2 regions of the Microbulbifer sp. A4B17 genome follow, and region 2 is predicted to be linked to the other one. Evidence: predicted binding sites of a transcription regulator. Region 2 holds the regulator's gene; the other holds the start of a gene.
The links. Region 2 encodes sigma-54, which starts transcription at its own class of promoters, with help from an activator protein. Its sites were predicted from a motif close to TGGCACANNNNTTGCNNT; they were not measured.
Positions count from the first base shown of each region.

Region 1 (6,041 bases), 1.3 Mb from region 2:
CCTCTGCGAGGGGAGGCTGGCTATGGCATTTCGTAAGCGCTCACTCTCGCTATAGAGACGGGCTTCTGCTTGGGCGCCAGGAATATTCGCCTGTGCGCGCCAGGCGTCTTCGCTGGGGTAATAGATGCCTCCGGAGAAATAGCCAGACTCCTCAGTAGTATTTCCTTCAGCATCCGTACTTATTCGTACACCTTCGCCTTCTGCTTCTCCATAGCGAAAAGTGGCACGGAATACCGTGCCGTCGGGCTGGGTGAGTTCACCTTCGCCGGAGTAGGAGCCGTATTCGAAGCTGCCGGTATAACGATAGCCTTCACTATCCGAATAGCTGCCCTGTATTAAGGTGCCGTATTCAAAGGTGCCTTGGTAAAGGCTTCCATCTTCTTTTGTGAGCTTGCCTTCGCCGTGGAAGCTATAGTTCAAAAACTCGCCGCTGTAAGTTTCGCCATCATTCCAATTAAGGGTACCGTTTTGTAACTCTCCCTCAAGGAATTCCCCCGCCCACTCAGCTTCATCGCAGCTATAGCGGCCTTTGCCATGGAGCTCTCCGTTGAGGAACTCGCCTTCGTAGCTACAGCCATCACTTCCAGTTAACTCACCTTCACCTGTCATGCGACCCTCTCGAAAGTCGCCACGATAATGGCTGCCATTGGGCCATTCGAGCTGACCCGGCCCATGAAACAGGCCGTTAAGCATCTCGCCTTTGTAAACAGAGCCATCTGGCAAGGCGGTACCACCTGCGAACTGGCTTGGTTCACAGGCGCTGAGTAAGAACATAAACGGCGTTAAATAGGTGTATCTCATTCCATGATCCAGCGTCCGGCTTTTGGAATCAGACTAACAAAAAATGATGCCAAGTGGCCTCTATGTTTTATTCAGCTGGTCGAATTTAAGACCGTATTTATCTAAAAGTTGGCGTACCCGGTGTGAGTCGTTGTTGGATTTTTTTGAGGTGCGGCTCACTTGAAATAATTTGCGTCCGGCCTCTGCCATCGAGTTGGATTCTTCACAAACCTGAATTAGCCCAGCAAGTTTGATTTGCTCGTAGTAATCCATCTGTTCGAAGTGGTCGCGGCCCAATAATGCTTCAATACGGGCAAGAGGTAGCGGTGAATCTGTTAGTGGGTTTTGCCATTTAATTCGCAACCTATGGATTTCCTCTTCCACTACCTGAGTCGTGATACGCCCACCGTCGGCGAGGGTACCCATACGCAGGATACTGGCGTTAAGGTCGCGAAAGTTCGCAGACCAGCTGGCCTCGCGGGAGCGCCCAAAACTCAGGTACTTTTCCCGTGCTGCTCTATTAAAGCTGACAAGATGCCCGGATTTCCTGGAGAAAGCCTCCAGCTCAAAATCTATATTGGGTTCCAGGTCTTCAATACGCTCTCGTAGAGAGGGCAGTCGGTAGGTCCACAGATCGATACGGGCGAGCAGGTCCGCGCGAAATTTACCTTCTTGGCAGAGCTGCACCAGATCCCGGTTGGTACCGGCAATCAATTGGAAGTGACTGCTAATTTCCTTATCTGAGCCGAATGGCATAAAGCGTTTGTGCTCAATCGCGCGCAATAGCATGGCTTGTTCATCCAAGCCCAACTCACCGATTTCATCGAGAAACAGCAGGCCTTTATCCGCTTCCATTAGCAAGCCTGGCCGGTGGGTGGTGGCACCGGTATAGGCGCCTTTACGGTGGCCGAACAGGGCGGACATGGCATTCTCGCCGCGCAGGGTGGCGCAGTTAACGGCTACCAGTCCGCCCTCCAGCTTGCCCCGCTGCTTGCGTAGTTCAAAGACACGCTGGGCCAGCTGGGATTTACCTGCCCCTGTGGGACCGGTAATTAGTATGGGGGCGTCGGAGCGAATCGATACCTGCTCCAGCTGCTCGATCATCTGGTTAAAAGCGAGATTGTTGGTCTCGATTCCCCCCTTCAGATAGGTGGTGCCCTCCTGGTGTTCCCTCTGGAAGCGCGAGGCAATCTGGTCGTATTTGGACAGGTCCAAATCGATGATTTGGTATTCGCCCGGCAAGCTACTGTTCTTTCGCGCCGGGGAAGTTTGCAGCAGACGCCCGGGGAAATACCCCGCCTCTGTTAACAGGTACAAGCAGATCTGAGCTACATGAGTACCGGTGGTGATATGCACCAGGTACTGCTCGTCATCCGGCTTGAAGCTATAGGCGCGGGCGAAATCCAGCAGATTGCTATACACGCTCTCGAAATCCCAAGGGTCATTGAAGTTCACCCGGTGGTGGACCACTTCGGTCTCTGGAGAGACCCGCGCAATATCTTCTGTGACCTGGTCGGCCAGGTTTTTTGAGTGGTTGTCGAAGAGGAGCTCCAGCCGATCGATCAATAGATCATCGTGCTGGCACATGGAAATGTTTGGGCGCCACTTATCCCAGCGCTTGTCGCCTTTGCCGCGCCGGTCCTTGCTGGTACCAAGAATACTGATAGCGATTGTCTTCATGCTATCTAAAATATGATTTAACTATCAAAAAAGATAGATATTTATCAATCCCTTGTCTCAAGAAATCTACTAAAAAACCCTGAGATAGAAAATAAATCGTTAAAAAACAATAAGTTATAAGTATTTTTCAGCTGTCTGCAAAAGTTGGCACCCAATTCGCTATATCAATAAATAAATGAAACACATGAATACCAAGCGCGGTTTCAAAAGGAGTGGAAGATGAAACCAATGCCATATGAAGTAATGCAGGCAGGTGGGGTACCGATTAAGTCCTGGACCCTGGGTGTGCCTTTTGAAGATGAAGCCAAAGCGCAGCTCAAAAATATCTCGCAGATGCCATTCGTCCATAAATGGGTCGCGGCGATGCCTGATGTACATCTGGGCAAAGGCGCCACCATTGGCAGCGTGGTCCCAACTCTGGGGGCAGTAATTCCCGCTGCCGTAGGGGTGGATATTGGCTGCGGCATGATGGCGGTTCGCACCAGCCTGACGGCGGCGCAACTGCCGGACAACCTGGCTGGAGTGCGCAGCGCCATCGAGCGCGCAGTGCCCCACGGACGTACTGGCCGACACCGGGGGAGAGGTCGGGATAAGGGGGCCTGGGAGAATCCACCGGACGATGCACTTGCCGGTTGGGTGCCTCTGGCCGCCCAGTTTGAGCTGCTCAAAGAGAGGCACCCGGTATTAAAAAATACTAATAATATCAATCACCTGGGAACGCTTGGCACAGGCAATCACTTTATCGAGATGTGCCTGGATGAACAGGGTAGCGTGTGGTTGATGCTGCATAGTGGCTCCCGGGGAGTGGGAAATCGAATAGGCACTTACTTTATTGAGAAAGCCAAGCGGGATATGGAGCGCTGGCATATCCACTTGCCGGACAGTGACCTGGCTTATTTCCCGGAAGGTACAGAGCACTTTGATGACTATGTGCAGGCGGTGGAGTGGGCGCAGGAGTTTGCCCGTATCAATCGCGAAGTAATGATGGTGCGAACTATCGGCGCGGTGAAGCAGGCCCTGGGGATGGATTTTGAGGCACGGATGGAAGCGGTGAATTGTCACCACAATTACGTTTCCCGCGAGCATCATTACGGCAAAGATGTGCTGGTGACCCGGAAAGGCGCTGTAAGAGCGCGTGCCGGCGAAATGGGTATTATTCCCGGTAGTATGGGGGCCAAGTCATTTATTGTGCGGGGGCTGGGTAACGAAGAAAGCTTCTGTAGCTGTAGCCATGGGGCCGGACGAGTGATGTCCCGTACCAAGGCCAAAAAGCTGGTCTCCCTGGAAGAGCATCGCGCGGCCACCGCCGATGTGGAATGCCGAAAAGACGAGGGTGTGATCGATGAAACCCCATCGGCCTACAAACCTATCGAGAAGGTTATGGCAGCACAGAAAGACCTGGTGGAAATCGTCTACACCCTCAAGCAAGTGGTTTGCGTCAAAGGCTGACGCGTTTTAGGCCAGGGATCGGCCGAACTAAAGCAATTGCCAAAGCATGCAGGTTGCCGGGCGAATTTGCCGGGTTGCCGCAACCGAGTTTGAGGCCTTTAGCCCGTCAGCGGAGCCGGTTCTGAATCCCGGCCCGGCACCACCGCCTATGGCGGCAGGTGTACCCACGGGATAGAAGTTCAAACGACTACTTTGTAGCTCATTTGGTAGAGCAGTCGATAACTTATCGATTTGTAGCAGGTTCGATTCCTGCCAAAGTCCTATCGTTATCCAAACGGCCTGGAAAGAGGCGAGAGCCTGGGGTTCGACTCCCCATTAAAAATCTACCTGGGGTCCGATAGCCTCTCGATACGGTAAATAGGATTTAGCGATTTACTGCGGAGGCACTCTGGCAACTGTGTCGTTAATTGTGGGTCTGCCCTGTGCGATCCAGCGGCAAGATTTACGGTTGTGTCTCCTGGCCAAGGATTTTGGCTGCAGGCTCAGGGGGAGCCATGTGGGGAAAATCGTAATTCCTCTGCCGCTGGGCCCCGCTCGGCACAAACGGTTTACCACCTGTCGCTGGACGGGCCCCACCCTTGCGGCCCATTGGGGTAGCGCAGTATGGAAATGGAATAAATGATAAGAACCATGATATCTCTGTTCAAAATATGGAAGAACGTGGATGTTGCGGATAGCGAGCGAGTGTTGCTATTTCGCCGCAACCGTTTTGAAGGGGTGCTGCCACCTGGCAGCCATCGTATATCCCTATTGTCCGGTGATGTACGGGCAGAAACTTATGATATTACCGATGTGGTATTCGATGAAATCAAAGCCAAATTTTTGTTAAACACCTATGGTGAGATCCTTGGTGAATACCTGCAATCCTATGAATTGTCAGACCATCAAGTGGGATTATTTTACCGGGATAATCACTTGGTCGATATTTTACCACCGGGTACTTTCCGCGCTGTGTGGAAGGGCGGTGAATCCGTGCGGGTGGAAATCGTGGATATCTCTGAGGAATACGCCATCGATAAAAAAGTCCTGGGTCTATTGGGGCGAGGTGTACGTGCTGGACAAATGCGCACTGCCCTTCAGGCGGTAAGCTACAACGAGATTCCCGATGAGCACGTGGGCCTGTTAATGGTCAATGGTAAGTTGGAAAAGGTGCTACAGCCTGGCTGTTATGGCTACTGGAAATACAACCGCTCTATCGAGGTCAAGGTACTGGACTTGCGGTTGAAAACCATCGAAGTCAGCGGCCAGGAAATTCTGACCAAGGATCGGGTCAGCCTGCGTATCAACTTGACCGGTGTTTACAAAATTACCGATGCAAAAAAAGTAGCGCTAAAGCTCAGCGATAGTACAGGTTTTATTTATCGCGAATTGCAGCTGCACTTGCGCGAGGCCGTGGGTACCCAAACTCTGGATAGCCTTCTGGCCGACAAGGACAGGCTGAATATTGTGATTGCGACCGACATCCGTGACAAGCTGGCCAAATATGGTATCGAGCTTACCAGTGTCGGGGTCAAGGATATTATTTTGCCCGGCGATATGAAGATGATCCTCAATCAGGTTGTAGAAGCGCAGAAGGAATCTGAGGCAAACCTAATTAAGCGCCGGGAAGAAACCCAGGCAATGAGATCGCTTCACAATACCGCCAAGCTGATGGATAACAACCCGGTACTGTTGCGCTTGAAAGAACTGGAAGCTCTGGAGCGGGTCAGTACCCGCATCGATAAAATTTCCGTATATGGCGGCCTTGATGGGGTGATGAATGAGTTGGTGAAGTTACGTCCCACTGCATAAATAAAAGATTTGAGCTTTAAGGAATTAGACAGTGATTGAGATAGACGGCGCCCAGTGGGCGGGCGGCGGAGAGATTTTACGGACTTCCCTCACCTTGTCCGTCTGCTTGAAAAAGCTGGTTCGAATTAACAATATTTGCGTGGGGCCGTAAAAAGCCCGTCCTGTTTACGCGCAGTCAAAGTGATTAGCCATGCCGAGGTCGGCGGCGAACCACTGGATGCAGCAGAGATTACTTTTGCTCCAGGAAAGGTGCGTTTCCAGGGGCCAGGTAATTTATTGTCGTTTAGCTTGCACTTTGAAAGGGTGATTGAAGCTTTTGAATTAATGAGTGAGCAGGGTCT
Region 1 covers NZ_CP029064.1:140,188-146,228, forward strand. Annotated here, with positions in the region: gene BTJ40_RS00655 (C13 family peptidase) at 1-801, opposite strand, end outside; gene rtcR (RNA repair transcriptional activator RtcR) at 862-2,460, opposite strand; gene BTJ40_RS00665 (RtcB family protein) at 2,680-3,909, shown strand; tRNA gene BTJ40_RS00670 (tRNA-Ser) at 4,099-4,170, shown strand; gene BTJ40_RS00675 (slipin family protein) at 4,528-5,700, shown strand; gene BTJ40_RS00685 (hypothetical protein) at 5,881-6,041, shown strand, end outside.
Region 1: BTJ40_RS00665 (RtcB family protein) is a predicted target of sigma-54. The motif match lies at 2,606-2,623, and genes of this name have one in related genera.

Region 2 (6,041 bases):
CGCCCCAAAACGGTCTCCGCTGACACGCTCGCTGCAGAGTCCTTGCGAATTATGGAAGACTATAAAATCACTGCACTCGTGGTGGAAGATAAGGCGCACCATCCAGTAGGTGTACTCCATATGCACGATATTCTGCGCGCCGGTGTTATCTGAGATAATCACAAGCTATTAATACGCAGTTTTGCCCACGCGACCAAAGGCGAAGAGAGATAATCCCGGTGATACCCGAACAGCAAATAAATGATTCTTTGAAAAATATCCGTTGGCTTGTCCTGGATGTAGACGGTGTACTGACAGACGGCAAGCTTTATTTTGACAACAGCGGCAACGAACTCAAAACGTTCCACACTCTGGATGGACACGGCATTAAAATGCTGCAGAATTCCGGAGTTCGCGTAGCAATTATTACCGGCCGGCGCAGTAACGTCGTAGAGCGCCGCGCACACGACCTGGGTATCAATAAATTGATCCAAGGACGGGAAGACAAGTTTACCGCCCTACAGGAACTGCTCTCTGAGGAGTCGTGCCGTCTGGAAGATATCGCCTATGTGGGTGATGATTACCCCGATCTATTGGTGATGACCAAAATCGGATGCCCTATTGCGCCACCCAACGCTGCCCCGCCTGTGCGGGAGCGGGCCCTGTGGATTACCGGCGCCCGCGGTGGTGAGGGGGCCGTGCGCGAAGTGTGTGATCGCATAATGATTGCCCAGGGGACTTTTGACGCCGCGCTCGCCCCCTATATTGGAGAAAAGTAATGCGCTCCTGGCTGCCTCTCGTACTGGTCATTCTGCTCATCAGTGCAGGGCTCTGGTTTTCCGAGAGCCCGCCAGAACAGTTCCTTGGCAAAAGACCCACTCCACAGCAGCAAAATCGCGCTGCCGACCTTATTATCAAAGGGGCTGAGACTCGCCATTTTGACCAAACAGGCAACCTAGCTTATCGCGTCGATGCGGAACAAATTACCTATTTTCAATTTAAACGCCGAGATCGCGCCAACCTGAAAGAACCGCGCATGCTCTTCTATACGGACGACCAACCCAAGTGGGCAGCCCGCTCTAAGCGCGGTATTGCCTTCAATCGGGGGAAACGCATAGTGCTCAATGGTGATGTTCAAGTTGATGAACTCCCAACCCCGGATGGCATCCAATTAAAAACGCAACGGCTTACGATCTTCCCTGACAGGGAATTCGCCGAAACCGACAAAGTTGTTACTATTAGCTCTGGCCCCAACCGGACTGAAGGGACGGGCATGCGCGCTTACCTGAAAGAAAACCGGATGGAAATTCTATCCGACGTGAAGAGCAGCTATGACACCCAATAACCGCCACCTCCCAATCTTGAAGGCCTTCGCTGCAATTACGCTGGCAGCTTTTACTGCTGTAGCGCAGGCATTGCCCGATGACCGGACCCAGAAAATCTCTGTGGGCTCTGACTCCATGTCGGCCGACCGAGCCAACAACCTGGTGGTTTATACCGACAATGTAGTCATCACCCAGGGATCTTTGCAAATCAGGGCGGACAGAGTAGAAGTTTACTTTACCGCAAGTGATGAAATAAGCAGGGTTGTCGCCGTGGGCCGCCCGGCACACTTCCAGCAACGGATCCTGGACAGCCAGGAGCCGGTAAAAGCTCATGCTGAGCGCATAGAGTACGTCATCAGCTCTGAAGAACTACAGCTCAACGGCCAGGCTTATATCGACCGCGATGGCAACACCCTGACTGCCGAGAAAATTGACTACGATCTCGCAACCGAGCAAATGAGCGCTCGCAGCCAGCCGGGCCAAGGCAGAGTTGAGATGATCTGGAAACCTGAAAGCACCGAGACCAGCGAACCCGCCGGCACCGACGCCAATCAGTAACCCAGCAGAGCTTTAAAGCCTGTAAAAACAGCGCTATTTACAATGATGTAATCCGCAGCCTTATATGGCTGCGGCCAGATTTCAGGACTCACTATGCCAACGCTACAAGCGTTACACCTCGCCAAACAATACAAGAAAAGAAAAGTTGTTCAAGATGTCTCCGTCAGTGTCTCCAGTGGACAGGTCGTTGGCTTGCTGGGACCCAACGGAGCCGGTAAAACAACCTGTTTCTATATGATCGCAGGGCTGGTGCAAGCCGACGCCGGGCAAGTCCTGATCGACAACGAAGATATCACCCGCCTCTCAATGCACGGCCGCGCCCGTAAAGGAATCGGTTACTTACCCCAGGAGGCCTCTGTATTTCGGCGCCTGTCAGTACGCGACAACATTCTCGCAATCCTTGAAACCCGCAAGGGACTCAGCCGGGCCGAGCGCGAAAAACAGGCCCAGGAGCTGCTCGAGGAATTCAATATAACCCACATTGAAAACAGCCTCGGAATGGCCCTCTCCGGGGGGGAGCGACGCAGGGTAGAGATTGCCAGAGCCCTGGCTACAGACCCCAGTTTTGTCTTGCTCGATGAACCCTTTGCCGGTGTCGACCCTATTTCTGTGAACGATATCAAGCAAATCATTCGCCACTTGCGCGACAGGGATATCGGTGTCTTGATCACAGACCACAACGTGAGAGAAACCCTGGATATCTGTGAAACTGCCTATATTGTCAGCGAAGGCCACATTATCGCCTCTGGAACACCAAATGACGTACTGGCCAATCAACAGGTACGCGAAGTCTATTTGGGACACGAATTTACCATTTGACGGCAAATGGTGACAAATGTAATCAAACAGTCAGTATATCGAGAATCACATCATATTTTACAAGCGGACTGACTCCTCAAATCACAATAGTCGGCACGCTTATTGCTTGTAATAGTTTGTAGGCCGGGGTAGTCTGCGCCATCTCGGGTTAACTTTGACAACCCCATTGTCGCACTGGCCTGCACCCCTAAACTATGAAGCAGTCTCTCCAGCTCAAGCTCGGCACACAGCTAACCATGACCCCGCAGTTGCAACAGGCAATACGCCTCTTGCAACTCTCAACACTGGATTTACAGCAGGAAGTCCAGGCAGCCCTCGACGGCAACCCAATGCTGGAGGCTGAAGGTGAGGATCTGGCTCCAACAACAAACACAGAGACTAACGGACAGCAAGAACTGCCACCCTCCACCACAAGTGAAGAGATAAACCACACCGCCAGTGAGGAAAAAGAGCTCGGAGAGACAGACTGGAGCCAGGATATCCCCACAGAGCTGCCGGTTGATTCTCATTGGGACGATATTTACAGCAGCTACAGCGCTCCTTCGGAGGGCGAAGACCCCAACTTCGAGCGCAACACCTCCACCGACACACTCCAGGATCACTTGCTCTGGCAATTAAATCTCACTGCACTATCCAGCCATGACAAGTGGATTGGCGAGCACCTCATTGATGCCATAAACCCAAATGGCCTGCTCAACACCAGCGTTAATGACGTTGCAACTTCCCTTCAAGTTGAAGAGGATGAGGTGGTTGCAGTCCTAAAAGCCGTACAACAATTCGAACCTGCCGGCTGCGGCGCACGGAGCCTTCAGGAGTGCTTGTTACTCCAGCTCCACCAGTTGCCAGAGGAAACTCCTTGGTTAAAAGAAGCGCAGACCATTATTGAGCGCCACCTGGAATTACTAGGGAAAAGAGATTTCAGGCAGCTCAGCCGACGTACACGCCTAAATGAAGCCCAGCTCGGCGAGGTAATTCGCCTTATCCAAACCCTCACCCCTAACCCAGGAGAAGAATTTAACGGCGAACAACCCGCCTATGTCATCCCCGATATTATTGTGTCTCGCAAGGAGCATCGCTGGCTTGTCGAGCTGAACCCGGAGATTACCCCCAAGATCCGTATCAATGGCCACTACGCTTCTCTAGTAAAACGGGCTGATAACTCGCAGGAAAATAACTTCCTTCGGGACCATCTTCAGGAGGCACGCTGGTTCCTTAAGAGCTTACAGAGTCGCCACGACACCCTACTAAAAGTCGCTACGTCCATTGTGGATAAGCAGCAAGGCTTTTTTGAGGAAGGCCCAGAAGCAATGAGACCGATGGTTCTGGCAGACATTGCTGAAACCATTGGCATGCATGAATCCACCATATCCCGAGTGACCACCCAGAAATACATGCTTACACCACGCGGGGTGTTCGAACTCAAGTACTTCTTCTCAAGCCACGTCAGCACAGATTCCGGTGAAGATGCCTCATCCACTGCTATTCGGGCCCTTATTCGTAAACTGATTGATAGTGAAGTGCCACGAAAACCGCTTTCAGATAATAAAATCACCCAGGAATTGGATAAACAGGGCATCAAGGTTGCGCGCCGAACGGTAGCGAAATACCGCGAATCCATGGGTATCCCCTCGTCAAGCGAAAGGAAACGGCTAATTTAGTGCCCTCCCCTGGCCGACCAATTATTTTGACCCACGATTCACCAGCAGTCACCACCTGCTGGCGCCCTCCACCGCCCAGCCTGCAACCAAAACCCAAAATTTGAGTGTATCCTTCCATTCTGGCCCACTTCCTAGTAGGGTTGCGACCCGATAGGGGGGTGAGTGCCGGCTTGTGATGCACCGTTAAGGAGAAATCCATGCAGATCAATATCAGTGGCCACCACGTCGACGTTACCTCACCTATGCGCAGCTACTGCGAAAGCAAAATGGAGAAGCTGTCCAGGCATTACGACAACATCACCAACGCGCAGGTTATTTTATCTGTCGAGAAGCTGATCCAAAAAGCTGAAGCGACAGTACATATCAATGGTCACGACCTCTGTGCTGGATCTGAGGACAGAGATATGTACGCGGCAATTGATGCGCTCACCGATAAGCTGGACCGCCAACTGAAAAAACACAAAGAGAAGTTGCAGAACCATCGCTGAACTATGACACTGGAAGCATTACTCTCTCCCCGCCTCAGCCTTTGCCATCTGGCGGGGAGCAGCAAAAAAAAGCTACTGCTCAATATTGCCCAGGCCATCGCCGAACAATATCCCCAACACGACTCCGATACAGTTTTTAACCAGCTGATCGCCCGTGAGCGCCTGGGCTCCACCGGTATAGGTGATGGTGTCGCCATCCCCCATTGCAGGCTGCCCGGCTGTGATAGCCCCATCGGGGTTCTCTGCACCACTCAGCCCGCCATAGATTTTGACTCTGTCGATCGCCAACCTGTCGACTTACTGTTTACTCTCCTGGTCCCCGAAGATGCGGAACAGGAGCACTTGGATACGCTGGCAGAGATTGCCGCTCTGTTTTCCGATAGCTTGGTAAGAGATAAGCTAAGGCAGGCACAAAGTAGTGATGAGCTCTATGCCCTAGCTATTGACAGCACTGCGGCCGCCTGAGGACGTTTCGGTTAACGACTGACGCCCAGCACTGAAATGCGCCCCCGGTGCCCGGGTAGTGCAGCAAGCGGAATAATAAAGACTTGACCAAAGAGAAGGGCTCTCTATGCGCTTGGTGATAATTAGTGGCCGCTCTGGATCCGGCAAAAGTTCTGCCCTACAGCTATTGGAGGATGTCGGTTTTAACTGCATCGACAACCTTCCCACCAGTCTGCTCCCGGAGCTGGTTAAACGGGTAAGAGCACAGCCGCCTAAAGAAAATACCCCGCTGGCCCTGGGTGTCGATGCCCGTAATCTCTGGCAGGACATCAGACAGGCTCCGGGCGTTATTGAGTCCCTGCGCGAGGCTGGTGTCCAGTGCGATGTTATCTACCTCGATGCCCGCGAGCCGGTGTTGGTTCAGCGATTCAGCGAGACACGGCGCAAACACCCCCTCAGCAACGATTGCACTCATTTGCTCGAAGCTCTCAATCAGGAAAAAGAGCTGCTCACCCCCATCTCCACTATCGCGGATATGGTTATTGATACCAGTACCCTGAGCTTGCACCAGTTGCGCGAATTGATAAAAAACCGCGTTGTCGGTGAACAATCAAGCAGTATGGCAATCCTGTTCCAATCCTTTGGATTTAAGCATGGGGTACCTGTAGATGCGGACTTGATATTTGACCTCCGCTGCCTACCCAACCCTTATTGGGAGCCGGCCCTTAGGGAAAAAACCGGAAAGGATATTGAGGTTGCGGAGTTCTTGC
Region 2 covers NZ_CP029064.1:3,885,580-3,891,620, forward strand. Annotated here, with positions in the region: gene BTJ40_RS17090 (KpsF/GutQ family sugar-phosphate isomerase) at 1-153, shown strand, start outside; gene BTJ40_RS17095 (KdsC family phosphatase) at 222-758, shown strand; gene lptC (LPS export ABC transporter periplasmic protein LptC) at 758-1,324, shown strand; gene lptA (lipopolysaccharide transport periplasmic protein LptA) at 1,311-1,862, shown strand; gene lptB (LPS export ABC transporter ATP-binding protein) at 1,956-2,681, shown strand; gene BTJ40_RS17115 (RNA polymerase factor sigma-54) at 2,876-4,339, shown strand; gene hpf (ribosome hibernation-promoting factor, HPF/YfiA family) at 4,537-4,827, shown strand; gene ptsN (PTS IIA-like nitrogen regulatory protein PtsN) at 4,831-5,292, shown strand; gene rapZ (RNase adapter RapZ) at 5,399-6,041, shown strand, end outside.